4 regions of the Planococcus antarcticus DSM 14505 genome follow, and region 2 is predicted to be linked to each of the others. Evidence: riboswitches for the same ligand, from Rfam matches in the RefSeq annotation. Region 2 holds a riboswitch; each other region holds the start of a gene.
The links. Region 2 has a riboswitch for S-adenosylmethionine ahead of BBH88_RS03230 (bifunctional homocysteine S-methyltransferase/methylenetetrahydrofolate reductase). Riboswitches for the same ligand answer to the same signal wherever they lie in the genome.
Positions count from the first base shown of each region.

Region 1: linked by a shared signal. The riboswitch ahead of metK (methionine adenosyltransferase) and the one ahead of BBH88_RS03230 (bifunctional homocysteine S-methyltransferase/methylenetetrahydrofolate reductase) in region 2 are both predicted to bind S-adenosylmethionine.
Region 3: linked by a shared signal. The riboswitch ahead of mtnW (2,3-diketo-5-methylthiopentyl-1-phosphate enolase) and the one ahead of BBH88_RS03230 (bifunctional homocysteine S-methyltransferase/methylenetetrahydrofolate reductase) in region 2 are both predicted to bind S-adenosylmethionine.
Region 4: linked by a shared signal. The riboswitch ahead of BBH88_RS15965 (methionine ABC transporter ATP-binding protein) and the one ahead of BBH88_RS03230 (bifunctional homocysteine S-methyltransferase/methylenetetrahydrofolate reductase) in region 2 are both predicted to bind S-adenosylmethionine.

Region 1 covers NZ_CP016534.2:1,300,401-1,308,260, reverse strand. The annotation lists gene BBH88_RS06580 (NUDIX domain-containing protein) at 1-68, opposite strand, end outside; gene BBH88_RS06575 (LLM class flavin-dependent oxidoreductase) at 391-1,398, opposite strand; gene BBH88_RS06570 (alpha/beta hydrolase) at 1,467-2,273, opposite strand; gene BBH88_RS06565 (gamma carbonic anhydrase) at 2,386-2,901, shown strand; gene metK (methionine adenosyltransferase) at 2,962-4,158, opposite strand; SAM riboswitch class I at 4,539-4,651, opposite strand; gene pckA (phosphoenolpyruvate carboxykinase (ATP)) at 4,976-6,565, shown strand; gene BBH88_RS06550 (alpha/beta hydrolase family protein) at 6,654-7,433, opposite strand; gene ytkD (RNA deprotection pyrophosphohydrolase) at 7,414-7,860, opposite strand, start outside.
Region 2 covers NZ_CP016534.2:619,315-627,174, reverse strand. The annotation lists gene metH (methionine synthase) at 164-3,601, opposite strand; gene BBH88_RS03230 (bifunctional homocysteine S-methyltransferase/methylenetetrahydrofolate reductase) at 3,582-5,441, opposite strand; SAM riboswitch class I at 5,513-5,617, opposite strand; gene BBH88_RS03225 (ISL3 family transposase) at 5,940-7,175, shown strand; gene BBH88_RS03220 (AAA domain-containing protein) at 7,182-7,860, opposite strand, start outside.
Region 3 covers NZ_CP016534.2:3,636,566-3,644,425, reverse strand. The annotation lists gene BBH88_RS17910 (hypothetical protein) at 1-2,038, opposite strand, end outside; gene BBH88_RS17905 (1,2-dihydroxy-3-keto-5-methylthiopentene dioxygenase) at 2,173-2,709, opposite strand; gene BBH88_RS17900 (methylthioribulose 1-phosphate dehydratase) at 2,725-3,339, opposite strand; gene BBH88_RS17895 (2-hydroxy-3-keto-5-methylthiopentenyl-1-phosphate phosphatase) at 3,336-4,001, opposite strand; gene mtnW (2,3-diketo-5-methylthiopentyl-1-phosphate enolase) at 4,007-5,221, opposite strand; SAM riboswitch class I at 5,297-5,406, opposite strand; SAM riboswitch class I at 5,956-6,108, shown strand; gene mtnK (S-methyl-5-thioribose kinase) at 6,184-7,374, shown strand; gene mtnA (S-methyl-5-thioribose-1-phosphate isomerase) at 7,371-7,860, shown strand, end outside.
Region 4 covers NZ_CP016534.2:3,245,308-3,253,167, forward strand. The annotation lists gene BBH88_RS15940 (OsmC family protein) at 1-236, opposite strand, end outside; gene BBH88_RS15945 (carbohydrate kinase family protein) at 233-1,192, opposite strand; gene BBH88_RS15950 (GNAT family N-acetyltransferase) at 1,286-1,849, shown strand; gene BBH88_RS15955 (MetQ/NlpA family ABC transporter substrate-binding protein) at 2,041-2,868, opposite strand; gene BBH88_RS15960 (methionine ABC transporter permease) at 2,881-3,552, opposite strand; gene BBH88_RS15965 (methionine ABC transporter ATP-binding protein) at 3,542-4,555, opposite strand; SAM riboswitch class I at 4,624-4,728, opposite strand; gene BBH88_RS15970 (carbon-nitrogen family hydrolase) at 4,762-5,568, opposite strand; gene BBH88_RS15975 (pyridoxal phosphate-dependent aminotransferase) at 5,654-6,817, shown strand; gene lepB (signal peptidase I) at 6,892-7,425, opposite strand; gene BBH88_RS15985 (SEC-C domain-containing protein) at 7,698-7,860, shown strand, end outside.

The sequences.
Region 1 (7,860 bases), 680 kb from region 2:
ATATTTTTTGTAAGTAGAATTTTGGAGTCCTTAATAATAATTGCTTTAGCAGAATTTCGAATCGACATTTGCTTACCCCTTTAGTATTAATTTTGACTGCATTTTTTTCTAACTTTCTTTTTCTATTCTTTTGAGAGTAAATAACAACAACTAATTTACATTCAATTCTGACTAACCTATATTAGATTAACATTAATTTCCATAAACATGAAGGTGGGCTAAATATTCTTTCTTCAAAATAAAAACCGTTCGTAAAAGTACACTTTTACGAACGCTCTAAAAACAGTGACAAAGCATCAAAAAGAACGTTCGTAAACGTGTCAAAACACTTTACGAACGTTCGCGAATTTGCGGATACATTTACGAACGCTTAATCAGACCAATTTCAGCCTATTCACGTTTCTGCATTTCCTCTGCGATCAACTGAAACGTTTTCAGTTTAGCATTAAAATAATAGGCAGAGGAAACCAACATCACTTCGTCTGCCTCGTACTCTGCGGCTAGTTCTTCTAGCCGGTCCACAACTTCTTCGGGTGTCCCGACAACCATTCGCCGCCGGTTTTCAGCGACCAGTAATTTTTCGAATCTGGAGTAGGGGTAGGCTATTGCCCTGTCAGGCGGGGGCGTACCTTTAGAGGGCATACCTTGGGCTCCCATGGAAAGTGATAAATCCATTGAGGAAGCCACCCACTCCGCCTGTTCCTGTGTTTCCTGGCAGACGACAAAAATGGCAAAGCCTATATGGGGCTTACTTTTTTTATAGGGCATAAAACGTTCACGGTACTCCTTGGCAAAATGCTGCCCGCCTTCGCCATTGATGAAATGTCCGAATAGATAAGGCAATCCTTTTTCTGCTGCGAGCAGTGCCGAGCTTTCACTCGAGCCCAGTATCCAAATAGGCGGGCTGTGCTCAGTGATTGGTGTTGCCTTCATGCCGTAGTATGGATGCTCTTCAGGGATCGAGTCGGTCAAATACATGCGAAGGTCGTCAATCTGGGCAGGGAATTGGCTGGTGTCGCGCTTTTTGCCTTCATTCAATGCATAAGAAGCACGCGGCATGCCTCCAGGTGCTCTGCCGACTCCTGCATCGATCCTGCCTGGGTATAAGGCTTCTAGCAATTTGAAGTTCTCTGCAATTTTAAAAGCTGCGTAATGCGGCAGCATAACACCACCCGAACCAAGACGGATGGTTTTTGTGACAGCACCAAGATGTGCAATTAGCACTTCCGGTGACGACCCAGCTAAAGTCGGTGCATCGTGGTGTTCAGACACCCAAAACCGTCTATAGCCCCACTCTTCAGCTTGTTGCGCGAGTAGTGCTGTCTGTTTTAAGGCTTCCTGCGGCGAGCTGCCTTCTGAAATTGGTGATTGATCCAGCACACTATAGATTATTGCCAAACTTCTTTCTCTCCTTTATCACACGTAACCTGTCATTGGGACAAAGCGTACGACATTGATTTTCTTTATCACTCTTCGATCAAATACCCGACAGAACGCAAAACGGTATGGATAAATGCCTGAGTCGCCAGAAAAGCTGCTTCTTTTTCCGGTTCCTGAAATATGTCGTGGTAACAGAATTTCCATTCTTTGTAGCTGAACTCGGTAAGCTGCTGCTTCAGCAGCCATTGGCGAGCCGCTTCTTTTTCGGTGATCACATCCCGCTCCGCTGTGTGTAGATAAGTCGGAATCTGAGGATACACCTGAACAGCAGCTGCAGTTTCTTTCATATATCCCTGTAACTCTTTATACCATCCCGCAGTAATAACAGAGTGATAAAGCTTGCTTTCGGTTTCCTGGCTATAAGAAAAGCGGTCGCGTGTTAGATGGCGCAGCTCGATGCCATGGTCTATTTTTCTGCGGCCCGTCAATTGCGCAACGCCTGGGAATGCATTCGGCGCTTTTGGCGGCAATTTCTTTAACTGCAGCCAAGGAGACGTAAAGATGGCGCCTGCTACATTGAATTTGCGGTTGCCGAGGACATTCATGGTGATCGTAGCACCGAGGCCGTGGGCAATAACAAACACCGGCAGATCATTTTCTGACGAAAGCTTCAGCATATCATTAACTGCCTGCTCATAGTCATCGAATGACTCCCGGTGAACCTTGTCTGCCCCTGCGTTTTTGCCATGACCCGGCAAATCACCCATATAGATATCAAAACCGGCCGAACGCCACTTTTCAATTTGCCATGCATAACGCAAATGTTGTTCATATGCACTATGTATCAACAAGACTACTGCCTTTGCTGGTCCGTCAGCTTGCCATTTCCACATAATCCAACTTCCTTTCCCTGCCAATCAATTCTTGATGTTGTATTTTAATTTGACGTTTTGACTTGATTTGTTACGATTAAGAATATCTTATCTTGTTTAAAGGAGCTTTGCCATGATTTATCCATTTAAAGAAAAATCCCCCCAAATCGATCCATCTGTTTTTATTGCAGATTATACCACCATCTCCGGTGACGTGATGATTGGCGCAGACTCTTCTGTGTGGTTTAACACCGTTATTCGTGGTGACGTTTCCCCAACGATTATTGGTGAAAAAGTTAATATTCAAGACCTGTGCATGCTTCACCAAAGCCCAGGGAAAATATTGCTCCTTGAAGACAACGTGACGATTGGCCATCAAGTGACTCTGCATAGCTGCACCATTCGGAAAGGCGCTTTGGTCGGCATGGGTTCTATTATTCTTGATGGTGCAGAAGTCGGAGAAGGTGCGTTTGTTGGGGCGGGCAGTTTAGTGCCCCCTGGCAAAGTGATTCCTCCTGGCATGCTTGCTCTCGGTCGTCCTGCAAAAGTCATTCGCGAACTCCGCGAAGACGACAAAGAAGACATGGAACGAATTGTTCGTGAGTACGCTGAAAAAGGGGCTTATTACAAATCGTTTCAAAAAGAGTAAAGCATTAAAAAAAGGACGACCGGGCATTACTGCCTAGTCGTCCTTTTTTTACATGCCAGCTTATACGCCAGCCTGTTCTTTTAAGATCGCTGCTTTGTCTGTACGTTCCCAAGGCAAATCAACATCTGTACGGCCAAAATGTCCGTAAGCTGCAGTCTGCTTGTAGATCGGGCGACGAAGATCTAGCATTTTGATGATTCCAGCAGGACGCAAATCAAAGTTCGCGCGTACCAAATCGTCTAATTTGTCTTCATCGACAAGACCAGTGCCAAACGTGTCAAAAGCGATCGATACAGGATGTGCTACACCGATTGCATACGCCAATTGCACTTCACATTTGTCTGCAAGACCAGCTGCTACGATGTTTTTCGCTACATAACGAGCAGCGTAGGCTGCTGAACGGTCAACTTTTGTCGCGTCTTTTCCTGAGAAAGCACCGCCGCCGTGACGTGCATAGCCACCGTATGTATCAACGATGATTTTGCGGCCAGTCAAGCCTGCATCTCCTTGAGGTCCGCCAATAACGAAACGACCAGTTGGGTTGATGAAGTACTTGGTTTCTTCATCGATCCATTTTGCTGGTACAACTTCTTTAATGACATATTCTTTAATATTGCGTTGAATTTGCTCCAAAGTTACTTCTGGATGATGTTGAGTAGAGATAACAATCGTGTCCACGCGAAGTGGTTTATTGTTTTCATCATACTCAACGGTCACTTGCGTTTTGCCATCTGGACGTAAATACGGAAGAATTTCTTCTTTGCGTACTTCAGCTAAGCGGCGCGCCAATTTATGCGCCAACGAAATCGGCAATGGCATCAATTCTTCTGTTTCATTGTTAGCGTACCCGAACATCAACCCTTGGTCGCCTGCTCCGATATCATCCAATTCTTTATCTGTCATTTGGCCTTCGCGTGATTCAAGTGCTACGTTGACACCTGCAGCAATATCCGGTGATTGCTCATCAATCGCTGTAAGAACAGCACTTGTTTCTGAGTCAAAACCATATTTAGCTCGCGTGTATCCGATTTCTCTTACGGTTTGTCGAACAACTTTTGGAATATCTACATAAGTGGAAGTGGTGATTTCTCCGGCTACCAGAACCAACCCTGTAGTTACTGTTGTTTCGCACGCGACACGCGCATTTGGATCCTCGGTTAAGATTGCATCTAAAATAGCATCTGATATTTGGTCACAGATTTTATCCGGATGTCCTTCTGTTACTGATTCTGATGTAAACAATCGACGGTTTTTCAAAAATGTTCCTCCTTATATCCTGCGAGATTGCTCTCGAAATTGATACGGTACTCGTTTCCCATGTCAAGTTTGTTCCAGAAAAATCCGGATTGAACTTCAAGCCGTTGTGGCCTTTTACACGAGGATTAAGGGCATTCCATAAGAAAAGCGCAAGCGCCCGTGTAGATTCGACGGGCATGAGACGATCTGGCGAAGCAACGTGTTTTTGTCGCACAGCCAGAGTGGCTTATGATCCCGAGAATCTGGGTGCTGGGGTCTAGACCAAAATATGCCGCTTCCCTAGCCTCGCTCAAACTCACAAATGTATGTTCTTATAGACATAAAAAAATCCTTTCACTCATTCATCATGAGGAAAGGAAAATCATCTTAAGCACCTTTCACTCTTATCATCCAAGGCCTGTGCGCCTTGCTTCAGGTTGGGCACCATCACTGCAGTTGCAGCAGGTTGCCGGGTTTCATAGGGCCTGTCCCCTCCACCAGCTCGGAATAAGAGTATCCGTTCAATTTTTCATCATACGGAAGTAGCATAAAAATGTCAATGTTTTTGGCAAACAAAATTATTTCTTTTAGTTTTTTTTGAGAATTTTTTTGGGTGACCGCTGTCAGATGGTGTAGGAAGCCGACTAAAAAAGATTTTGAATGACCCTTATATGGTCTGTTTGTCCGGATTTTGCAACCTCATGTAGAGGTGCAATTCAATAATTTTGATTTCCGAAGTGGATTAGTATAGACTAATAAACCTAATGTGTTATACTAATGAACGAATATACATCCTCCCCATCGTCATGGGAATAACAGAAAAGGAAGGTACATATATATGACTTCAGTGAACTTTGCAAACGATTTAAAGGATCTTTTAACTGGCCAAAATGTACATGTTCAATTATCAGTGCCACAACTAGTGGAAGCAGCAACATCCCGCGGGGAAGCGGTATTGACTCGGGAAGGCGCTGTAAAAGCGGAAACAGGAAAATACACTGGCCGCTCACCGAAAGACAAATACATGGTCGAAGAAGAAAGCTCTAAAAACAAAGTCGACTGGGGCAATGTGAACCGTCCGATTTCCAGCGAAGTGTTTGAAAAACTGTACGCCAAAGTCATCAAGCATTTAAAAGAAAAAGATGCACTTTTCGTTTTCAAAGGATTTGCAGGAGCAGACCACGAATCACGTGTGCCGATCCAAACAATCAATGAATACGCATGGCATAACTTGTTTGCTCATCAATTGTTCATCCGTCCTTCGGCTGAGGAATTGGCAGCACATGAAGCTGAATTTACTGTGGTTTATGCCCCTACTTTCATGGCAGACCCCGCAGTTGATGGTACAGCTTCAGAAACATTCATTATCGCATCGATGGAACAACGCATTATTTTGATCGGCGGAACTGAGTACGCTGGCGAAATGAAGAAATCAATTTTTTCTATTATGAACTACCTATTGCCGGAACGAGGTATTCTTCCGATGCACTGTTCAGCAAACGTTGGCCAGGACGGCGATGTGACTTTGTTCTTCGGCTTGTCCGGTACAGGCAAAACGACTTTGTCGGCTGACGGAGACCGCAAGCTAATCGGCGATGACGAGCACGGCTGGTCCGATAACGGCGTCTTCAATATTGAAGGCGGATGCTATGCAAAAACCATCAACCTGTCCCGTGAAAACGAACCACAAATTTACGACGCGATTCGTTTTGGCTCGGTTCTTGAAAACGTTGTTGTAGATCCTGATACACGTATTCCCGACTACAATGATGGATCATTAACTGAAAACACTCGTGCAGCTTACGCAATGCAAGCCATCGACAATATCGTGGACCCTTCAGTAGCAGGGCACCCAAAAACAATTGTCTTCTTAACAGCTGATGCATTTGGCGTATTACCTCCAATCAGTAAATTAACAAAAGAACAAGCTATGTACCATTTCCTAAGTGGTTACACTTCGAAATTAGCTGGTACAGAACGCGGAATCACAATACCTGAAGCTACATTCTCAACTTGCTTTGGTTCACCTTTCTTGCCATTACACGCAACGGTGTACGCAGAAATGCTTGGCAAAAAAATCGATGAGCATGGTGTTCAAGTTTTCCTTGTTAACACAGGGTGGACAGGCGGAGTATATGGCGTTGGAAGCCGTATGAAGCTTTCTTACACACGCAAGATGGTTCGCGCTGCAATCAAAGGCAACTTGAACAATGTTGCTACTGAACAAGAAGCCATCTTCGACTTTGAAATTCCAACTGAAGTTCCTGGAGTGCCAAGTGAAGTATTAAACCCACGCAATGCATGGTCGGATAAAGATGCATACGACCAAAAAGCAACGGAATTGTCGCAAGAATTCCAAGAAAACTTCAAGAAGTTCGGTACTGTTGCACCTGAAATCAGTGTGTTAGGCGGTCCTGTTCAAAAATAAAGAGTTTACAAAAGCCCGTTCGGATTTTACTCCGAACGGGCTTTTGTGTTCTAGATGAAAAATAGAACTGTCACTTTTCGATACCTCGTTATGCCTCTGTATCTCTCATCCACTTACAAACCGCTTTAACTGTTTTTCGGTTGGCTGCTGGCGGGAAGAAATGCGTATAATTTGGAAAGTACCAGGTTTCATGCTTCTGGTCGTTAAGCTTTAATGCCTCTTCTAGTAAATAGGCCTGTTCAGCGGACACATTTTCGTCCTGTAGACCATGGATAATCAGCATCGGCACATGGTTTTCTTCGATTCGCAATAACGGATTGCGTTCTTCGTACTCGGTCAGTGCTGTATTCGGTGTGCCCCCATAGAGACGCTTCATCATGCGTCGCATATCCGGACGTTCTTTGTAGGTCAATACCGTATCTGTAACTCCAGCCCAAGTGACAAGTGACGTAATATCCGGACGCAGAATTGCGGTCCACAAGGCCATGATGCCGCCTCTTGAAAATGCCAGCAGGTGCACCTTTCCGTTGCTGAATTTCTTTAATACATCGACTGCATAGACGGCATCCCAGCGATCAGCTCCGGCAAACTCGTCTCGACCTTCTCCGCCTCGGTTGCCTCTGTAATAAGGCGCAAACACTACAAAGCCCTGCGCAGCAAATTGGGCAATCCGGGCAGGGCGCACCATGCCAATCGACTGGATACCTCCCCTCAAGTACAAGATGCCGCTATAAGTTCCTGGCTCTTTCGGTTCCGCAAGCATCCCTTTGACCTTTAAACCTTCTGACCAATAAACGATTTCCGTTAAACGGACATGGGGATTGGGTGAAGGATAGCGTTTTTTCGATCTAATCGTCCCATTTTTCAAGTTGTTTCACCTTCTCTATTATTGTCCTCATTCCTGCGTCTTTCATTAGGAAACTAAACTCACCGCCCGGCTCTAACTCTTCCACCAGTATAATTCCTTGCGTCTCAAGAAGCGGAATCTTGTTCACCTTTTCCACCGCTCCAACAAAAACGGTTTTGCAAAACGGTTTTGTTGAATAAACCATGTATTCAGCGAACCATTCGAGGCTATTTACACAGGCACCAGTTTCCTCATACACTTCCCGCTTTGCAGCAGCTTGTAAACTTTCACCAGTTTCTACTTTGCCACCTGGAAACTCCAGGCCCCGCTCGTTATGCCTCGTCAGCACCCATTTTCCGTTGTAGCGGCAGATTACCAGAACATGCCTGCTTTCGTAAGAAAAATTATTTTTTTCGAATGATAGTTCACATGGATAGCCGTTCAAATC
Region 2 (7,860 bases):
GCGCTTGTCGGACCTACACGGGCGCTTTCGCTTTTCTTTGTCCAGCTTCAGTGCCCAGGTCCTCGAGTCGCTTCAGCCTTTCCGCCAATGGCTGAAAATCGCCAGTACCGGTAAGGCTTCCAGCGCTTGTCGGACCTACACGGGCGCTTTCGCTTTTCTTTCATCAATCAACAATAAAATACCTGGCATCCGGATGAGCAAAGACAATCGCTGACACCGAAGCTTCCGGATCCATCATGTATTCTTCGGTTAAATGGACACCGATGTCTTCGGGCTTGATGAGATTAAAGAGTTTGGCTTGGTCTTCTAGGTTCGGACATGCCGGGTAGCCGAACGAGAAGCGCTGGCCTTGGTATTTTGCGGCAAAGCGTTCGCGCATCGAGAAGTCTGTGGCGTCTGAGAAGCCCCATTGGTCACGGATCTCTTGGTGGATGCGCTCGGCAAAACCTTCTGCAAGTTCAAGCGCTGTTGCTTGAAGTGCGTGACTTTCTAGGAATTTCCCTTGCTCTTTCAAACGCGTTGCTTCTTCTCTTACGCCAAATCCGGCAGTTACTTGCATCAAGGCTGCGTAATCCATTTCTCCACTGTCCACGGATTTCAAGTAATCGGACAGGCACAAAAATGGCGACGCTGATTGGCGCGGGAAAGTAAAGCGCTCGATTTCCGTTTTGGCGTCTTTCGGATCGTAGATGATGACATCATCCCCGTCACTTTGAGCGGGGAAAAATTGATAAAGACCGGATGGCTTCAAAAGACCCGACCCCAAGAATTCGGTTGCCAGTTCATGCAACTCGACTGCACGCGGATCACCTTGTGCTAAGGTTTTATCACTATAGCCTTTTAAGCCGAGGTGATGGCCAATCAATGTACGCATATTGACGTATGGATACAGATGCGCCACGGAATAATCCTTTAACACATGACGGCGCAAATCGTTCGGAACATACACTTGAACATCTTCACGAACGGTTTTGACTGGCTTCTCAGCAACTGCAACAGCCGGCTTCGCTGTTCGCACAGCTTCAGAAGCTTGGCGTTTTTCTTGTTGTGCATCTAATTCCAGCAGCAACTCCGCTTTTCCGGCATCACTTTGCAGACGATTCGCTAAGTCTAGTCCTTGCATTGCGTCTTTCGCATAAATGACCGGTCCGTCGTATTCCGCTGAAATCTTGGTTTCCGTAAAGCGTCTAGACAACGCCGCACCACCAACTAGAATCGGCACATCAATGCCTGCTTCCTTGAAATCTTGCGCAGTAATAACCATTTGCTTCGCTGACTTAACGAGTAACCCAGACAAGCCAATCATATCCGGCTTTTCTTTTCGAATCACTTCAATCAACGTGGCCGGTGTCACTTTAATGCCGACATCAATCACTTTAAAGCCATTATTGCTCAAGATGATTTCGACTAGGTTTTTGCCGATGTCATGGACATCCCCTTTAACCGTGGCCAGCACAATCTTCCCTTTTCCAGAGTCATCTTCTTTCTTCTCCATAAACTGTTCGAGGAATGAAACCGCAGCTTTCATAACGCCTGCACTTTGCAGCACTTCGGCGACAATCAATTGATTGTCATTAAACAATCGACCTACTTCGGCCATTCCTTTCATTAATGGTCCATTGATAACATCCAGCGGTTCATCGTATATTTCCAATGCTTTTTCCAAATCTGGAACCAAGCCTTCTTTTGTTCCCTCTATAATATAGTAGGCGAGGCGATCAGGTACCGTTTTTGGGATATCGTCTTCGGTTTTCTCTTTTTTCTTGTCGCGGTAGAAAGCGGTAAAATCAGCCAATGTGGCATCTGTCGTCGTAAACAGCAATTCATTGGCCATATCAATTTCTTGTTTCGGTATCGATGCATAACGTTCCAGTTTTTCGGTGTTGACGATGGCATAATCCAAACCTGCCTGCGTGCAATGGTATAAATAGACCGCATTCAAGACTTCACGGCCAACCGGCGGCAAGCCGAACGATACGTTACTGACACCTAAAATGGTTAATGCACGCGGCAGTTTTTCTTTGATTAAGCGGATTCCTTCGATGGTTTCCACCGCAGAGCCGATGTATTGCTGATCACCCGTGCCCACTGGAAATACCAATGGATCGAAAATAATGTCTTCCGGCGCTAGGCCCCATTTATTGACCAATAAGTCATAAGAACGTTTTGCAATTTCCAGCTTGCGTTCACGCGTGACCGCCATTCCCACTTCATCGATCGTGCCGACCACAACTGCCGCACCGTATTTTTTCACCAACGGCATGACCGCCTCAAAGCGCTCTTCTCCGTCTTCTAAGTTAATCGAGTTGATAATGGCCTTTCCCTGGGAAAACTTTAATGCCACTTCAATGACTTCTTCGTCCGTGGAATCGATAACCAGCGGGACTTTGACTTTTTTGACGACTTCTTTCATGAAATGTGTCATGTCTTCAACTTCATCACGATCCGGATTCGCCAAACAAATATCAATGACATGTGCGCCATTCTTCACTTGTGCACGTGCGATTTCAGACGCTTCCTCGAACTGGCCATCAACAATTAGTCGTTTAAATTTACGAGAACCGATGACATTTGTTCGTTCGCCAATGAATAAAGGACGCATGGTTTCGTCGTATTGCAGCGGTTCAATGCCGGAAACGACATGACCGTGATTGACAGGATCCGGTTTTCTTGGTGGCAGGCCTTCCATCGCTTCACGCACCGCCTTAATATGCGCGGGCGTTGTGCCGCAACAGCCGCCGACCACATTCAACCAGCCTTTATCCGCAAATCCCCGCAGCTTTTTCGCAAGCGACTCGGGTGTTTCGTGATAATGACCTTCTTCATCCGGTAAACCAGCGTTCGGGTAACAGCTAACGTAGCCGTCCGACAGCTCAGACAGCGAACGGATATGGTCTGTCATGAATTCCGGCCCGGTTGCACAGTTCAACCCGACCGATAGCGGTTTAACGTGTTCAATTGAGATGTAAAACGCTTCGATGCTCTGGCCCGCGAGCGTGGTACCCATCGGTTCGATGGTCCCTGAAACCATAATTGGCAATTCGATTCCTGTTTCTTCAAAGGCTTGTTTGATGCCAATGGTTGCCGCTTTGACATTCAGCATGTCTTGGCTGGTTTCCAGCAGGATCAAATCTGCGCCGCCTTCGATCAAGGCCTTGGCTTGTACATAGAAGTTTTCCCGCATTTCATCAAATGTTGCGCCACCTGTCACAGACAAGGTTTTCGTCGTCGGCCCAATAGCACCCGCCACAAAACGCGGCCATTCCGGTGTTGAAAAAGCATATGCCGCTTTTTTGGCGATTTCCACTGCGCGTCGGTTGATTTCCGCCGCCTGACTACCAATTCCATACTCATCCAAAACAATTGGCGTACCGCCAAAGGAATTGGTACAAAGAATATCCGCTCCCGCTTCGAGATAAGCGGTATGGACATCCTCGATGACATCCGGACGGACAATATTTAAGTACTCGTTGCAGCCGTCAAACTCTTCGCCCCCGAAGTCTTCAGGAGAAAGATCGACGTTCTGGATCATCGTTCCCATGGCTCCGTCGATGATTAATATTCTTTTTTCAAGTTGCTGTTCAATAAGATGTTTGGGCATGGCTGCGATCGCTCTCTTTCTGTTGATCTAGTTGTCGGATGTAACGGATCAATTCAACGGTCATATCGTAACGGACGAACGGAGTGATTAGGTAAATGCCGTGGAACAGCTCCGCCGCCGTATCAATCAATTCTTTCGCGATTTGGATGCCTTCCACTGTTGCGCGGTCTTTGTCTTCGCCGCACGTACGCATGCGTTCGAGCGCATCGTCCGACAGCTTGATGCCCGGCACTTCGTTGTGCAGGAATTCCGCACTGCGAATACTGGTCAACGGCATCACACCAATGAAAATCGGTGTTTCCAGATGTTTGGTCGCTTCGTGGATTTCGATGATTTTTTCTTTGGTATAAACCGGCTGCGAGATAAAATAATCCGCACCGCTTTCGATTTTCTTTTCAAGCCTTGCAACTGCCCGGTCTAGTACACGGACATTCGGATTGAATGCCGCAGCGACCGAGAAGTTGGCTTTTTTCCGCAGCGGCTTGCCGGAAAATGAAATACCTTCATTTAGCTTTTTAATCAATTGGATTAATTCCATACTCGATACGTCATAGACGCTGGTCGCTCCCGGGAAATCACCGACTTTGGTCGGATCGCCCGTCACGGCGAGTATATCATGCATACCGAGCGCATCAAGCCCCATCAAATGCGATTGCAGGCCAATCAGGTTACGATCGCGACAAGTGATATGGGCTAGCGGTCGAATGTTTTCCGTATGCTTGAGGATTGAGCCCATTGCCATATTGCTGATGCGCGGCGACGCCAGCGAATTGTCCGCCATGGTCACGGCATCGACTCCTGCTTCGTTTAAAGCAACAGATCCTTCCATAAATTTAGTGATGTCCAAATGGCGTGGCGTATCCAATTCCACAATGATGGTTCGTTCCGTTTTTGCTTTTTCGTGGAGCGGCTTAACCTCCAACGCTTCCGCTTCACGGATGACAATCGGTTTTCTGGCTGTTACTTCTTTATGGAAGATTGGTGGCAAATTGCCGAGATGCTTTTTCACCGCTTCGATGTGCTTCGGTGTTGTGCCACAGCAACCGCCGATCAAACGAACGCCTTCTTCTCTCAATAGCAAAGCAGCGCGTCCGAAATAATCTGCTTCCGATTCATAGACGATCCGGCCATCTTCCACATCCAGCAAGCTGGCATTTGGGTAGGCAGAAAGAAAAGCTGTTTCAGGCAAAGTGACTTCTTCAAAAGCTTGGATGGTGTGGTGTGGCCCAAGACGGCAATTGACTCCGACAATATCGGCTCCGAGTGCCTCCAATTGATGCAAGGCATCATTCAAAGACATGCCATTTTGCAGGATGCCTGGGTCATGCATCGATACTTGTGCAATTAATGGCGTGTCTGTGATGCCTTTCAACTGTTTAACGGTTGCCGCCAACTCTTCAAAATCGTAATAGGTTTCCAGTAACAATCCGTCTGGGTTTCCGGCAAGCAAATGACTGGCTTGCTGGTCAACCATCGCAATGATTTCCTGCAAGGTAGCGTCACTTTTACGAATTCCTCGGATGCCGCCGATCGTTCCAAAGACAAATTGACCACCCGGTGCCGCTGCGCGTTTAGCGATTTCAATAGCAGCTTTGTTGATGTCTGCGACTTGCTCTTCTAGTCCGTAACGGGCAAGTTTGAATGCGTTCGCTCCGTAAGTATTCGTTTGGATGATATCTGCTCCGGCTGTAATGTAATCTTGATGGATCTTCTCGATGATTTCGGGGCGTTGCAAATTCAATTCCTCGTTGCAATACTCGATTCCGTAAGAATACAGCAAGGTTCCCATGCCACCGTCCGCCGTTAAAATTTTAGTCTTCAGTTCATCCAATAAGCCCATCTACTCACCCCCCTATATATACAAAAAAAGCCTCCGTGAAAAAGAAGGCTTTACGATATCAAACTCGTTCCTTTTCATCTGCCAGACAATTTCTTGCCTGCTGGATTTAGCACCTGACCTTTCGGCTGGTTGCTGAAGCGTCACAGGGCCAGTCCCTCAACTTCTCTCGATAAGAATTCACTATTCAATTTTAAGTGTTCTACGTATGGTAACCGTATCTGTTGAGCAGGTCAAGGGAATATAACAATAAACAATGAATTTTCTGTTATTTATTTCACGATGTACCAGTCGAAACAAAAAGCAGCTCCTAGATGTTTGTTGGAACGCGGCTCCTAATGAAAAGCTACGCGGAAAAATTCTCTTTGACTTTCCTATATTTTAACTTCTATTTTTTTTGGCTCAACACCAAAGTCTGTTCTTGACGTGAAAAACGATACAAAAAAACACCTGTATCCTCTATAGTTGAAAGTACCACCCAACAACGAAAGAGGTATACAGATGCACACTCATTTTACCAATTTTCTTCTTAATATAAAAGAACTTTCGGTTTCAGAAGTCCAAAAAGTGGAGGCCGACGTTTGGATTCAGGTCCAGCCGACCGACCGCCTCCAAGCGTGTCCGCAATGCCAGGGAACAGAGGTCATCCGGAAAGGCTGTGCTTATCAGCGGAAAGTACGCCATCTTTCTGCTTTTGGCTGCCGTGTCTTTCTCTTTCTTCCGGCCATCCGGTTGATGTGTAAACAGTGCGACGTTTCATTTGTCTGGCAATATGGGTGCGTCGCGCCTGGGAGACGGTATACAAAACAGTTTGAAGCTTCTCTCCCGCGTCAGGTGATCGGCGCAACCGTGACCCACGCAGCGAAACAGACACAAACACCGGCTACGACCGTGGAACGTGTGTTCAAACAATGGATGGAAACGGAAAGTGCACATGTCCAGGGCACTTGCCAGGAACAGGCTCTAAACAGCAGCCAGTTGGTTTTGGGCATCGATGATTTCGCAATTCGGAAAGGCCATACGTATAATACCGGGATTCATGATTTGCGCGGCGGAACGTTCCTGGACATCATTCCGGGTCGAAGACTGGATGAACTGCGGGCTTATGACCAAGTGAATCCGAAATGGCGCGACCTTCAACCGGCGGCCGTCGTCATGGATCTGGCAACAGGCTACCACACGTTCATCAAGGAACTGTATCCGTCGGCGATCCGGATTGCCGATCGGTTTCACGTCAATCGCTACGTAACGGAAGCGCTGCAAGTGGTTCGGAAACGGGTCGAGAAAGAGCTTGCTTCCCGCGCCCGTCATCAATTGAAGCAGCATCACCGAATCCTCGGGAAACGGGCGGATCAACTGTCCGAAAAGGAAAACAAATTGGTTAGCCAATTCCTTCAGTATTCAGAGGTTTTACGGAAAGTCTACGAATGGAAAGAAGCATTTATCACTTGGTACGACTGCAGTGCCAGTCATTCTTTGGCTGAAAAAGGATATGCACGATGGCTGGAACAAGGGGAACAAATCGAACATTTCGCTGTACAGAATTGCCTGAAAACCATGAAAAACTGGCGGAAAGAAATCTGTAATTACCACCATCTCCGCTTCACGAATGCGGCGGTGGAAGGACGGAACAACAAAATCAAGGCCCTGCAGCGTCGACATTACTTCACGCGGAATCCCAAGCACTATAAACAACGGATTCTGCTGGAATGTAACGAAGAACTTTTACGGTGTTAAAAAGAATCAAGTACATGTTTTGGTGAAGAGCCTTTTTTTTACTGCTATATATTTCGCAATGGTTTCATAATGCGTTTTAGTGGCAAAGCGCTGATAGTCTGCAACGATGTAAAATTCTTTTTTCGCACGCGTTACAGCGACATTCAGTAAATTCGGTTTTGAGCATGACCATTGAGCAGCTCCGTCACTATCAGCATCAGTTCCTGCAACAAAATAAACGATTTCCGCTTCTTTTCCTTGGAAAGTATGGACCGTACCGATGGATTTTTCTATCCAATCAGTGATTTTTTGTGGCTCGATAGATAGTGCTTTCAGTTTTCTGCGAACAGCTGTTTTCAAGCCATCTTTGACCGCAGTAAATGGCGTAATAACAAAAATAGTTGGCTCTTTGTTTTCTGCTGACCAATGTCCAGCGATCAGCTCTGCAATCAATTCACCTTGTTCTTTGACGTATTGACGGTTAATAGCTTTTCCTGAACAGTCATACCAACCAACTTGTCCTATTTCTTTTTTCACTATTACCATCTTCCCTTCATAGGCAATTTCATTGGCGATGGAAAACATCGGATCAAGGCAACGGCGATGGACCCATAATGGTGTTCCGATCCAGTCTCCACTAATTTTCCATGTGCCAGTCGGGTTTGCACGATCCGCTAAACTTTGAACAGAAGCACCGTTGCCGATA
Region 3 (7,860 bases), 750 kb from region 2:
CGCCGCGGTGATCCACATATTCCGTGTAACGTTCTTCTAAATTCAGGAAATCAGGATAGTACGGATAGACATGATAGGACGCAAACATGCCGACAGTCTCCGTCACACCTTTTGTTTTGATGTGATTCGGGTCGACGGTTGCCATGTCTTCCTGTTCACTAGGTTCTGCAGGTTGATCGATATTGTCTGTCGTTACCCAGTTGGTGAAGCTGAGAGGGCGCATACTTTGGTATTCGTCCAACTCATACTCAGCAAGGCTGTCTAATTGCTGCGCCAGCCAATACTCCATCGGATTGGCACCTGCCGTGTATACGTGGTTGCCTTGATAGTCGCCCAGGTCGGGATAATCAAGCTCCATCTGATGAACCGTAAAAGGGAACCACTCGATGCCAATCATCCAGCCGATAACGTAGGAGGAGATATCCGTCTTATAAGTTCCATAAGCATGTCCTGGTTCCTGTTCTACGATCGCATCGCCGTGGATGACGTCTACGATTTTTTCGACTTCAGTCTGAAAGCGCTCGGTGATTTCAGGAGTAAAGGCATCTAAGGTCTCTACCAAAGGCTCTTCGTCAATCCAGACGCCGTGATACAGGTAAAGCGGCTCTTTTGCGCTGGCATTGTAAGCGGCAAACGCTTCATAGAAAGCTGGTGGGTGAAGCGTATAGACACGGATTGCATTGGCGTTCATCTCACTGATTGCTTGAAACCAGCGGTCATATTCCTCACGCGTAATTGCTGCTTCTCCGGGGAACGTTCCCGGTTTGGCCATTCCCATATTGACGCCTTTAATGGTGAACGGCTGCCATTCCCCATCCTCGTAGACTTCAAATGCCTGTCCGTTTACACGGGAAGGGTAAGCAATGCCGTCCTTCTCGGCGGCAGTTGCTTTGACCGTTTCAAGATCTTTTTTCTTATCTTCTGTATTTGCTAAAATGGTTTCCATCATCGGTACGTAAGTCTGCCAGTAAAAACTTTTTTCGGCATCCAGCGATTCCGTGGAAACAAACGAACGCAGTTTCGAAAACCCGGAATAGCGGTAGAAGCCCGGAACATCAGCAATATCAACAAAATCTCCTGCAAAATAATAAAGGTCTGCTCCGTGCTTGGATTGATGGAACACGGCCGGGAAGTTCTCGGGGATGCCGGCCGCTTCCAGCTTCTTACTGCCTGCGCTTTCGAGATCCCATCGATAGTCTGCCAAGACCTTGGTGTCTGCAGCTGCCTGGTTAATATCAAACCAATAAGCGAAAGAAGGGCTGTCCGCTAAATCAAACTGGTCAGTGCCTTGTTCGGTGAAGGCAAGGTGAAGTCCGTCGGTGCCGACTTCGCCTGCCTCTTCGGAAAGGACCACGATTTCGCCTTCGTCATCATTGACCAAAACAAATCCAGCACCTTCAAAATTCCATTTCACATCATTTTTTTCATAATTGTCAACAATCCACTGAGGAATTTCCCCTTCAGAAGAATGGAGGTCCGCGAAATGGCGTCCACTCCAGCCGCTCCATTCGAGTCCAAGAAATTCATTCATATCCTGCGCGACTTCTTTGGGAGTGGGGGAGGCAAAGGTATTGAACTCCACAACCAAGTCCGTACCTTGAGACTGAACCTGCTTTTTGATGGTCTGCCATTCGCTCATTTGGAGTCCGCCGGAAATTATGGACGAACTGCCTGGTGTTTTTTCTGCTGATTGCCATGGGAGATCTTCTTCATAGACGCCATAGGAATCCGCCAAGTAAATGAGATCGGTTCCAGACAAATCTTCAGGCAAATCACGGATCGTGTAGCTTTCATCTGTTTCATCGGGAAAAAAGCCGTAATAATCGGCATTTGCCTGGTATGTACCTTGAGAATCGGATACATAGCGGTGGTGATTCAGCAGCCAAGTCAGCCCCTTATGCTCCCGGTAGCTTTCAGTCGGCACCGTCTTATCAATAATCGCTACGTTCAGTCCTTTTTCTTCCTGAAAAAGCCAAACCATAATGGGGAGTCCAAGTAAAATAACAACTGCCAATAGGGACAGAAGCACTTTTTTCATTTATACCACTCTTTTCTATTTGCAGAATATATCTTGGGAATTATTATAGCTTAAAAATTGAATGAAATAAAAAAATTACCTATTTTTGCAAAATAAAAAAAGATCCGACAGAGTCGGATCTTTGCATCGCATTATTAGTTTTGAACGCTGCTTTCTTCCTGATAAACCGGCACCCATCCTTCTGTTGTAACGAAAATGCGAACCGCTACAACTTTTCGGTCATCCGCAAGGGTAAAGTAATGTGTAATGTTTTCAGGAACCGAGATCAAGTCGCCTGGCGTCAGGTGGACTTCAAAAAAGCGTTCGTCTTTGCCCTGGATGATAAAGACACCATGACCGCTGACAATGTAGCGTACTTCATCATCTGTATGGATGTGTTTGCGCTGGAAGTTTTTCAGCAGCTCATCTAGTTTCGGGTTGGAATCTGACAGGGAGATGATGTCCGCTGCTTGATATCCGCGGCGCTGGGAGATGTCATCGACTTCTGTTTTGAATGCTTGAAGGATCTCTTCTTTATCTTCATCGCTTAAATCGAATTTTTCGCGAAGATGCTCGGGCAATTTATCGTTGTCCCAATGTTCATAAACGACTTCCTGCTGCTCTAAAAATACCGCTACCTCTGTTTGCGCTTCGATTGTTTCGTTTGTTCCTTGAATTTTAATGATAGCCATCCTAATCTTCCTCTCTTATTTTAAGTGTAGTTGCACTGCCAATTGGTATTGAAATAAAAACTCACAGGCTTCAAGCAGTTTTTTCGCTTCAAAGCCGTCCCTTCCCCAGACGGTGATGCCATGGTTGCGGATCAGCACTGCTCCTTTATCAGCTGTAATGAAAGCTTCAAACTCTTGGGTGAGCGTAGGGATATCCGCGTAGTTGGGGATGATGGGGATAGTCAGTACCGCATCCTCTTTCCATAATCCGAAGGCCTTGATCAATTCCTGCCCTTGGAAATCGATTTTTCCGGCATCGCCGTATAATTCGGAAATGACATTATTGGCAACTGTATGAACATGGAGACTGCAGCCAGCAACTGTCTTTTTATAAATTGCACAATGCAGCAAAGTTTCTGCAGAGGGTTTTAACAGTGTTTCAACAGCCGGCTGGCCATTGGCGTCAACGAGCAAAAAGTCTTCATTCGTGCGTTTTTTCTTGTCTTTGCCGCTGGCGGTGACCAGGAATTCGAGTGGGTCGTCAGCCACCTTGATGGCAAGATTGCCGCTGGTTCCCATAAACCAGTCACGAATCGCCAGTTCATCTTTGACATCAGCCAGTTCCAGCCATTTTTCATGCAATTCGGTCATAACTTCACTCCTATATATTCATCAACAATCGCGATGACTTCGTGGAAAGTTTCAAATGGCTCATAATCGATGCCAGCCTCTTTGCATTTTTCAGCCAGCAAATCCCTGGCAATGACGAAATCTGCTTCTTTTGCAGCTTCCCAGTCACTGATGGAATCTCCGATAACGATGCTTTTCGTTTCAGTGTCCAAAAGTTCTCGGATGACGGATGGCTTACAGCATCCGCAGCCCTGGCTGGTACAGTTTTCATCGCAGCCATGTGGAAATTCTAGTTTGATGAGATCTCCTGAAAAGTCAGCGCTGTTGCAATAGATATCGTTAAAGGGTCCGAAAGGTTCAAGCAGCGGATAGACGAAAAAATCAATGCCACCACTAACAATATACAAAGGAAGTTGCTGTTTTTTTGCATGGGCGACAAAATCGCTAAAACCTTCGCGTATCTCTGCTTGCTCCAGAACATATGAAATAATTTTGTCTTTTTCCGAAACCGGCAGCAAAGAAAACATTTTCGCAACACCCTCGCGTATCGAGATGGATTGGTCAAGAATCTGGTCTTTGATTAGTTCCCAGCCAGGTGGATCAAATTTCTTCATAATGGCGATGATATTGTCATTAGCTGTAATCGTGCCATCAAAATCGCAAAAAATAATCGGCTTGTTCAATTTGTTCACCCCCATAGCTCAAGTGCAGTTTGCAATTCTTTGTGTTGTTTGCTGGCGGACTGCAAGGTTTCTCCCTGCAGCACTGCGTCAATTGCCTGCCTGAAAGCTTGTCCTCCGCCAACGGCTCCGGCTGGATGTCCATGAACACCACCGCCAGCATTGATAACACTATCAATTCCGTAATCAGCTAATAGTAAAGGCACAAGCCCCGGATGGATACCGGCGGATGGTACGGGGAAGCTGCGTTTTAGTGGACTGTCCCGCGTCAACTCTTTGCCGAGTTCGAGAGCGACTGTTTTCTCCAATGCGACGCTGCCATAAGGTGAAGGAAACAGGGAAAAATCTGCGCCAGCATAACGGATCAATTTCCCAAGTGCGAGCGGTGTAGCGAGACCGTAGAAGGCAGAGGAAGTGAAGGCACCACTGAAGGCGGGGTGAGCCATAAGCGGCAATCCGATTTCCTCATCTTCAGCTAGTTCCTGTAGCACATCCAGCCCATATGCATGGACGTTGAACAATAAGGCATCGGCTCCAAGCTCGCGTGCTTTTCGTGCTTTTCCTCTCAGTTCGGAAGTTCTGCCTGACAGATTCACCGCATAAAGCGTGCGGTGACCTGTTTCTTCATATACATCATCCAGCACTCGTTTGCCCGTGGTGATACGACTTTCGAATGGGGTCAGCGGATTATCGAATAAAATTTCATCGTCTTTAACAAGATCCACGCCGCCTAATGCCTGCTGGCGTAATTGAGCGGATAGAAAATCCATATCGCGACCGATGACACCTTTGAAAATACTCATGAGGAGCGGCCGTCCGCTTACCCTGAGTGTGTTGCGGATTTCTTCAATCCCGAAGCGCGGTCCAGGAAAATGGCTGAGCAGATCATGGCTGAAATCCAGGTCCAATAGCTTTACTTCGCCATCCAGTGACAATTTGCCGAAAACGGTGGTCAGGATGGCGGGCAAGTCAGCTGAGAAATTAACGCTTGGGTAGGCAATCGCAAGTTCTGCCTTTATCAGATCCGGCTTTAGTGGATGGCTATCTCTTTCGAATTCCTCGACGGAAACCACATTTCCCTTATGGTGTTTCAATTGTTCCTGTTCAAGCAGCGGCAAATCTGTCCAGGAACCGATAGTCAGTCCCAAAGCGATGCCTTCTGCCTTTTTTTCGAACGAACCAGGCTTTCCGTACACTTGATAAGTAGCGGTCAACACGCTCATTTGTTCCACACTCCCATATAAATTTTAAAAAATAAAAACCTCTTCAAATAAGAAGAGGTTAAGGGCGTTAACAACTTCTTATTTCTCAGCCATCGGTTCTGGCTGCAAGAATTAGCACCGTATCCATTATTGGACCGGTTGCCGGGTATCATAGGGCTTGTCCCTCCACCTGCTCTGAATAAGAAAGATATGAAATTGGGTAAGTCGGTTTTATAGGTTCAACGATTTCCGTGGTAAGACTAAACATCTGGTTCTGCAGAGAAGAAATCGCTTCAGACGGACGCTTTCCGCGGGCATGGCCTCTGCCGCTTCCTTTGCTGCGCTCAGTCCAGTGGCTCGTGCTCATGCTATTCCCGCAGGAGTCGCCGCCTTCCACTCTTTCTTCCAAGATATCATTAAAACATAATAAATATCAATGAATATAAAATCATTTTAAATATTACTTATTAGGAGATGGAGCAAACCAACGGAGACTCCTGCGGGAACAGCTCAGCGACATAAAAGAAATCCACTCGGGCGTTAAGCCCGAGTTAGTTCAGCGCAAGCCCGCGGAAAGCGTAGTTGGGTTGCGGAATCTCATATTGAATACAGTAAAGTAATTCTGATTATTTCATGCGCGTAGAAATCTGTCAACTCCGTTGTCGCAAAATTGGTTTTATTGAAAAATTGGATTGACAGCAAATTCTGAATCGTGATAGGATTCGTTTCATAACTCAATAGCAAGACAAGTAGTACTCTTATCAAGAGCTGGCAGAGGGATTTTGGCCCGATGACGCCCAGCAACCGACCGTAATACCGTTGTGAGACGGGGCGCTTTGGCGCCAGGGTGAAAATCCTGCAAGGCACGGTGCTAATTCCATCAGAAATTTATTTCTGAAAGATAAGAGGCATGGAATCTCTTATTCTGGCCTCTTTCTTTTTGAAAGAGGCTTTTTATATTGCAGATGAAAGGAAGATAAATGATGACTCTTACTGTTCCAACTACTTATAAGGCATTAACCGAAGCGACAGCCATCGCATTGGCGAAAACGGTCTACACATTTGACCACGCGGCTCAATTGACTTGCCGGGAAATCGGTGACGGCAATTTGAATTATGTTTTCCAAATCGAGGATACTGAAACAGGCAAACGGATAATTATCAAGCAGGCATTGCCCTATGCCAAAATCATAGGCGAAAGCTGGCCGCTGACATTGAAGCGTGCCACGATCGAAGCCAACGTCTTAAGAAAACACGGAGAATTTGTTCCATCATTGGTACCGGCTGTCTATGCGACGGATGAAGAGCTGGCCATTACCGTGATGGAGGATTTGTCCCACCTGGAGATTGTGCGGGAAGGCTTGATCAACGGACAGAATTTCCCGAGGTTGTCGAAGGATATTGGCGAATACCTGGCACTGACTTTATTCCATACATCGGATTACGGCTTGCATCCTTTTGAAAAAAAGCGCTTGGCCGCCGAGTTTTCCAATCCGGAGCTATGCAAAATTACAGAAGACCTCATTTTTACAGATCCGTTCTTCGACATCGATACCAATGATTACGAACCCCAGCTTCAGTCGGCGGCAGAAGCGATTTGGAGCGATCGGAAGCTGCAGCTGGAAGTTGCTAAATTAAAGAAAAGCTTTTTGACCGAATCGGAAGCCTTGCTGCACGGCGACCTTCACACAGGCAGTGTTTTTGCGAGCCAGACGGAAACCAAGGTAATTGATCCGGAGTTCGGTTTTTACGGTCCGATTGGGTTTGATGTCGGCTTGTTCCTAGCCAATCTGATTTTCCAGTCTATCACACGAGAAGGCGAGAATCGCCAAGTCATTGTGGATGATATTGGAAAGACATGGGAAGTATTCGCTTCTTCATTCGGCGAGTTATGGAACAAGCAGAGCGTTGAATCGTTCAGGGCGACAGAAGGCTACCTGGAGTATGTACTTGGTAAAGTACTGACAGATGCGACCGGTTTTGCAGGATGCGAATTGATCCGCCGGACAATCGGCTTGGCACATGTCAAGGACCTGGACAGCATCGAAGACACGGAAAAAAGAACCAGCTTCAAGAAGCAGGCGCTTGAGACTGGACGGGCTTTAATCCTGCAGGGTCAGCAGACAGCGTCAATTGACGATTTACTGGAAATTTTGGAGGAGGCGCGCAAATGAGTATTCCTTTGTCCATCAAATGGAATGGCCAGAAACTGACTATCCTGGATCAGCAAAAACTGCCGCATGCCATTGAATATTTGACGCTTGAAATTGTTGAAGACGTTTACGATGCGATTTTCTCATTGAAGGTTCGCGGTGCACCTGCGATTGGCATTACCGCAGCATACGGATTGGCCATCGGAGCCAAGCGGCATGACACGGATTCATTGGAAGCTTTTCAGCAATATGTCGAAAAAGATGCAGCGTATTTGAATTCCTCCAGGCCGACTGCGGTCAACCTCGGCTGGGCACTCAGCCGCCTGAAAGACAAGGTTCGGGAGGCAAAGAACGTACCGCAAGCAAAGCTGTTGCTGCTGGCGGAGGCAGTGGAAATCCACCAGGAAGATGAAGCGTCCTGCCGCAGCATCGGCGAGCATGCACTGGTGTTGCTACAGGGGCAAACGCGGGTCATGACCATCTGTAACGCTGGTTCGGTTGCCACTG
Region 4 (7,860 bases), 1.1 Mb from region 2:
TCCATATTTAGGGACTGCTTTTCCAATTTGCTGCGTTCCATCATAGCGGCAAGCGTAATGATGTAGCAGGTCGCTGCTGCGCCTAGCAGCATTTCGTCCGGATTGGTGCCGATTCCCGGACCATCCATTTCAGCAGGAATTGAAATTTGGGTTTTTAAACTGCCTACTTCAATATCTCCCACGTCGTTGCGCAGGCCTGGCCAATCTGCGGTTAAATGAAAGCTGTGTAATGTCATAATTCCCCACTCCTCTGATTAATGATTTTTTCTATTTCTTCGAGCTTTGGCATTGCGGTCAAAGCTCCTGCTTTTGTCGCGCAAAGCGCTCCTAATTTATTGCCAAAATCAGCACAGTCAATAACTGCCTGCTGTGTTTCAGGCAAGCCCAGCATGTGGATATGTCGGATAACCCCTGCCATAAAGGCATCTCCTGCCCCGGTTGTATCCACTGGCTGTACAGGAATAACGGGAACATGAAGAGTTTGGCTCTGAAAAACAGCATGAGTGCCGTTTTCACCATCTGTCACAAACACCAAAGGGATGTCAAAACGAGACAATCGGGAAATTCCTTCTTCCAAGGATTCGGTTGCCATTAAAAAAGCCAGTTCTACTGTCGTTAGCTTGACGATGTCCGCCATAGGCAAAAATCCGAGGACAGTTTCACGGCAGAGCTCTTCACTTTCCCAGCGTAATGGACGGATATTGACATCGTACGAACAAAGGACATCAAACTCTTTAGAGATTTCAAGGGCTTTGCGAGTAGTTTTTCGCGCTTCCGGATGAAAAAGAGTCCCCGAACAAAAATGAAAAATGCTGGCACTTTCAAAAGCTTCTAATTTCAGTTCATGTCTCATCACTTGAAGATCAGGCGTTTCATTGACATAATCCGAAAACACGCGGTCGAACTCCCCCGTCAAGTGAATATACACACCGCTCACCCGTTTTTCTGGAACCACAATAGCGTGGGTTAAATCTACACCTTCCCTCAGCAGTGCGTTCCGGACAAAAGCAGAGGTTTCGTCATCGCCCGTAATCGTAATGAATCCTGAGGGTATGCCTAAACGGCTGACACCCGCGGCAACATTCACTGTCGCGCCTCCTAGGTGACGATTGAACGCATCGTTTTTGGTATTCGCTGCGATATAGTCCACAAATGCATCTCCATAGGTCAAGATGTACTTTGTGTTCTCCATGTTTTGACCTCCCTCGTGTTAAAGGACTGTTTCATTGATATACTATTATTTCAGTCAAAGCAGACTTAATGCAAGCAAAAGGAGTAGATTCCAATGAATGTCATCATTAGACAAGCGCGGCCGGAAGACGCAGAAAAAGTGGCGCCGCTTATTATCAATGCAATCGGCGATATCGCTAACCATATGACCGCGCAAAAAGAACCTGAAGCTGTATTGGAAAAAGTAGAGGACATGATCCGCGGTGAGCACACACGTCATAGCTACCACTATACTTATACGGCTTTAGTAAATGGTGATATCGCCGGAGCTTTGGTGATCTATCATGGCAATCAAGCCGATGCGCTGGACCGCTATTTGATTAAACAACTCAAAAAGCAAGGTCATGAACGGACAATTGAACCTGAAGCTCATACCGATGAATGGTATATCGACACCGTTTCAGTCGACCCGGCATACCAAGGTCAGGGAATCGGCTCAAAATTATTTGAATTTGCCGAGACGCTGGTTTCTTCTCAGAAAGGCGCCAAGCTTTCGTTGAACGTAGATATCGGTAAAAAAGGAGCTATCCGCCTGTATAAGCGCCTCGGCTATTCCGTTTCGGAACCGTGGACTATCATCGGTGAGCCTTTTCACCATATGGTTAAAGTGATTTCCTGAGAAAGCAGCTAAATGGACTCTCATATAATGAAAGTCCATTTGATTTTGGTGAATTGATTAAACGCCTGCGTAAGAATCGTTGTTTAACAAGAAAACCACTTAACATTGATAAAAGCCGCTTCAGAATTTATCTGGGGCGGCTTTTATCTTAGACCATTTCACGAAAAAATTTCAAGTGGAAGATGCTTCTTTTATTCGGCCATCCATTCAGGCTTGCCGAAACCTTCGAATTCCGCATCGATAATAGCTTCAAACTCTTCCGATTCCACGATTTCCACTAAGTCCTTAGCCAAATCACTGTCTTCATTTTCAGCAGTAACCGCTACAACATTGCGGTATTGATCCGGCATGTTTTCCAGAACCAATGCATCGAGCAAATCCATTTCGGCTGCCAGTGCAAAGTTTCCGGGTACAGCGGCTAAATCAGAGCCATCGACTGCACGCGGCAGCTGACCCGCTTCGATTGGCTGGAAAACCAGGTTTTTTGTATTTGTGACAACGTCCCGTTCTGAAGCCTGCAAGACATCAGCTTCAGGATCCAGCTCGACCAAGCCTTCGTCCTCAAGCATAAGCAATGCACGTGCACCGTTCACCGGATCATTCGGAATCGCGATGGTCGCTCCATCCTCAATAGCATCCAATGAATCGAATTGGTTTGAATAGATGCCCATAGGTGCTGTCGGTACTGTGATTAATGCTGACAGGTCCATGCCCTGCTCCTTTTCAAAATTCTCCAAGTAAATGGTGTGCTGGAACAGGTTGGCATCGATATCGCCGCCATCAAGCGCCACGTTCGGTTGGATATAATCACTGAACTCCACAATATCGACCGTATAGCCCTTTTCCTCCAAGCTTGGCACAATTGCCTGGCTCAGCATATCACTGTAAGGCCCCGCAGTAGCACCTAATTTAATGTCTTTTGAAGCTTGTTCTGTCCCTGCCGATTCATTTTCTTCTCCACTGCCGCATGCTGCCAAAGCGAGCACACTTGCTGCCACTATCAATCCTGGTTTTTTCATGTCATTCTCCCCTTATCGTTTATCGATGGCTTTCGCTGTATAATCTCCTGCCAGTTGAATCAATTGGACCAGCACAATCAAAATGACGACTGTGACAATCATGATGGTATTATCGTACCGGTAATAACCGAAGCGGATGGCCAAATCTCCAATGCCTCCGCCTCCTACAACGCCGGCCATGGCAGAATAGGCCACTAAACTGATGATCGTCAATGTAACGCCTTGGATAATGCTCGCTTTCGCTTCTGGCAGCAGAACGTCTTTAATAATCATCCAGGGTGTGGCCCCTACTGCAATTGCTGCCTCGATAACACCCTTATCGATCTCACGGAGTGAGGTTTCCACAATCCGTGCGAAAAAAGGAATGGCTGCAACCGATAAGGATACGCTTGCCGCAATCGGGCCAATTGTCGTTCCCGTAATGAATTTCGTCAACGGGATAAGTGCCACCAATAAAATAATAAACGGAATAGAGCGAACGATATTAACAATAAAACCGACCACGGAATTCACTGGACGATTTTCAAGAAACAAGCCGCGGTCAGTGATGAACAGCAAAATTCCCAGTGGCAAACCAACGATTAATGCCACAGATAATGAGATGCCAATCATCGTTAACGTTTGAAAAAATGCAGTCTGTATTTCCGGCCATAGCTCGATAATTCGTCCCCATTCAATGCCCATTCGGAATCACCTCCACGATTGCTGACCTGCTTTCCATATACTTTAATGCATCCATCACAGCGGACGAAGTCCCTTTCAATTCCATGATGAAAATGCCAAGAGGCCGTTCTTGAATGTATTCGATTGCTCCGTGCAAAAAATTACCTTTTATCGGATAATGCTGCAGCATGTCAGAAATTACACCTTCTCCTGCTACAGTGCCCTTGAATAGCACTTTCACCAGGGTCCCTGTAAATTCGCTCAGGATATGCTCTGGAACATTGAATGATACGACACTGGAAATGAATTCCTTCGTCAAATCTTTTTGGGGCTCTGCAAAAATGTCGTATACCTGTCCTTCTTCAATGACGCGTCCACCCTGCATGACTGCCATTCGGTCACAGATTTCTTTAACTACATTCATTTCATGGGTGATCAGCACAATCGTGATGTTCAATTTGCGGTTGATGTCTTTCAATAACCGCAAGATAGATAAAGTCGTATTGGGATCAAGTGCAGATGTTGCTTCGTCGCACAACAACACTGCCGGATTGTTGGCCAATGCCCGCGCGATACCGACGCGTTGCTTTTGACCGCCGCTCAACTGGGCTGGATAGACATCCCGTTTGTCGGATAAACCGACCATTTCCAGCAGCTCTTCTACACGGGTTTCAATGCTTTTCGCGGGGGTGCCTTCTGCTCGGAGCGCAAAAGCGATATTGTCGTAAACTGTCTTTTGGCTGATCAGGTAAAAATGCTGGAAGATCATACCGATTTTCAAACGCGCTTTTCGCAGCTGTCCTCCGTTCAGTTTGGTCAAATCTTTGCCATCTACTGTCACGCTGCCTGAGGTTGGCCGTTCAAGCAGGTTGATGCATCGGATCAGCGAGCTTTTGCCGGCGCCTGAATAACCGACGATGCCAAAAATTTCGCCTTTTCCGACACCCAATGAAACATTGTCCACTCCGGTGACGGTGCCATGTTTAGTTGTATATGTTTTTGTCAATTTCTGAATCTGTATCATAGCTTCCTCCCGCCAACAAAAAGATGCCTCTTTCATCAAGAAAGAGACATCAAAAAGTTTAATTTCTCGACTTATCTTCCGGAACATTTGTGTGTTCCGCAGGACTTGGCACCTTCCCATTCGGGGGTTGCCGGACGTCATAGGGCCTAACCCTCGGTCTCTCTTGATAAGTTCTTGTTATTTGATTGAATTTTATGTTACAGACATTACTGCGGAGTGTCAATCGACTTTTTGAATTTTTCGTACAATTTCTCGCGACGATCATCGAAAACCGGAATTCGTTTCCGGACTTCCTCTACTTCAGCCAAATCGACTTCCACGTAACCTACGCCTTCTTGCTTCTTCATATCCAAACGAACCTCTCCCCAGGGAGCAATTACCATCGTGCTGCCGCCAAATTCATTGTTCGGGTCGCTGCCGATGCGGTTCACTGCAACGATAAAGCATTGGTTCTCGATGGCGCGTGCCTGCAGCAGAATACGCCAATGGTCAATCCGTGCTTCCGGCCATTCCGCTGACACAAAAACAAGTTTTGCGCCGTTCAGCGCCTGAGCACGAATCCATTCGGGAAAACGGATATCGTAGCAAATAACTCCGCCATAAACAGTGTCGTCCAGTTTAAAGGTACCAAGTGTATCTCCTTCTTCAAGATGGATATGCTCATCCATCAAACCGAAGCGATGTGCTTTGTCGTATTCTGAAACAAGCTCACCGTTTTTATCGACAACATACATCGTATTATAAAAGCTGTTATTTTTCTCTGTTGAAACAGAGCCCCCAACAATATTCACAGCGTGTTCTTTTGCAAAACTTTTCAGCAACTCTACTGTCCGGTTAGTACTGTCTGCCAAAGCGCTGAGTTCAGTCAATGCATATCCTGTGTTCCACATTTCAGGCAAAACGATTGTCTCCGCCCCGTTCGCGGTTGCCTCTTTTAAATAATTCATGACTTGCTGATAGTTCTGTTCGGGCTCTCCGAATACGATATCCATCTGAACACATGCAATTTTCATATTTTCTCCTCCAGTAGACAAGCTAACTTAAATTCTATAAGATTCGGAGTAGATGTGCAATTATTTCGAAAACAAGGAGAATCTTATGGAATTTTCAAATCGCCTGCAAAACCTGCCCCCACAATTTTTTGCATCACTGGTTGCCAAAACAAGCAAAGCCATAGCCGAAGGCCGTGACGTCATTAACCTTGGCCAGGGCAATCCCGACCAGCCGACGCCTGACCATATCGTCAAAGCGCTGCAAATTGCCGCAGCTGATCCAAAAACGCATAAGTATTCACCTTTCCGTGGAATTTCAGAATTGCGTCAAGCTGCAGTGGATTTCTACAAACGTGAATACGGCGTAGACATCGACCCCGATTTAGAAGTAGCCATTTTGGCAGGAACAAAAATTGGCCTTGTCGAGTTGCCGTTAGCATTGCTGAATCCACAAGACCTCTTGCTGCTGCCGGACCCTGGCTATCCTGATTACCTGTCAGGTGCTCCACTTGCAGACATTGACTATGAGCTGATGTGGCTAGACCCTGAAAACGGCTATTTGCCGAACTACAGCAAACTGCTGGAATCTGTCCGAACGCGAGCAAAGCTGATGTACTTGAACTATCCCAACAACCCAACAGGCGCAGTAGCAAATAAAGATTTCTTTGATGAGACAGTTGCTTTCGCAAAAGACAATGGCATTGCGGTTGTCCATGATTTCGCTTACGGAGCTGTCGGATTCGAAGGAAAAAAACCAGTGAGCTTCCTGCAATCCGAAGGAGCCAAAGAAGTCGGCGTCGAGATGTATACTTTATCGAAAACCTATAATATGGCCGGCTGGCGTATCGGATTTGCTGCCGGCAACGCTAAAATGATTGAAGCGTTAAACTTAGTCCAGGACCATTTATTTGCCGGCTTATTCCCCGCTGTCCAATTGGCTGCAGCTGAAGCACTGAATGCTGATCAGCAATGCGTAGACGAGTTGGTGGACCTTTATGAAAAGCGCCGTAATGTCCTCGTCACAGAATGCTCACGCATCGGCTGGGAAATTAAAGCACCGCTTGGCTCTTTCTTTGCTTGGCTACCGATTCCAGAAGGCTTTACGAGTCTAGAGTTCGCTGACTTCCTTCTTGACAAAGCAGATATTTCCGTTGCTGCAGGCAGTGGATTCGGCGATGGTGGAGAAGGGTTTATCCGTGTCGGATTATTGGTTGATGAAACCCGCATCATCGAAGCGATAGACCGCATCGATAAATTAAACTTATTCTAAAATGCACAAAAGACAGCTGCCCAAATTAGAGCAACTGTCTTTTTTCCGCTTCGGAACGATAAACTGTTTTTTCGTCATTCTACAATCCCAACATGCTCAAGAGGAGAAAGCCTAACTTTCACTTCACCGACGATCGAGTCCTTGGAAATAAACCCCAACACCCTGGAGTCCATGCTATTCAGACGATTATCCCCTAAAACATAATAGAATTCAGCAGGCACGGTAAATTCCTCAAAATCCTCAGTTAGTCTTACAGTTCCCTGCTGCTCCACTATTTTTCGGTTCTTATCCAAATAAGGCTCAGCTTCAGCCCTACCATTGACAAATAGTTGATCGTCTTCCATGGAAATGCGGTCACCTGGAACACCAATTACCCGCTTAATAAAATTGACTCCATTTGGTGCGGTGAAGACAATCATATCAAAATTTTCTATTGTATAAATTTTCATCAGTACGACCTTGTCATCATCTTCGAATGTGGGCATCATGGATTCGCCGTGAACAGCCACGGGTTCAAACAAGAAATGCCGTGACATCAGAACAATGAGCACTGTCAAAAAGATGACCCGCATCCAGGAAATAGATTCTTTTACCGGATCTTCATACACATTGTTCCCTCCTACTCGTTGCTAATTCTTTTTATTATAATACGACTTCTACTTCATGCATACTTTTGGTGTTTCACGATTCCAATGACCACTTTCCGAAAAGATGAGCGCAAGAGCATCTTGAAAGTTGAAAAGAGTGGCATCCCATTTTATCAATCACCATTCCAACCCGCTTATCCGTTTTCTTTATAGTCCACTGGCGTCTGAATCGTCAGACTTTTGAGCCCGTCGCAATTATATGTTACACTCAATAAAAAATGTAGGTGATTAGAATGGTAGGAAGAAATGAACCCTGTCCATGCGGCAGCGGCAAAAAATACAAAAAATGTCACGGAAAACAGCAAACTGTGTCCATCAATGATTTGGTGAATGAAGAACTGTTCAAAGTACGCCAGCAGTTCTTCTCGGAAAATCCGAATCAGGAGCAACTCGCCG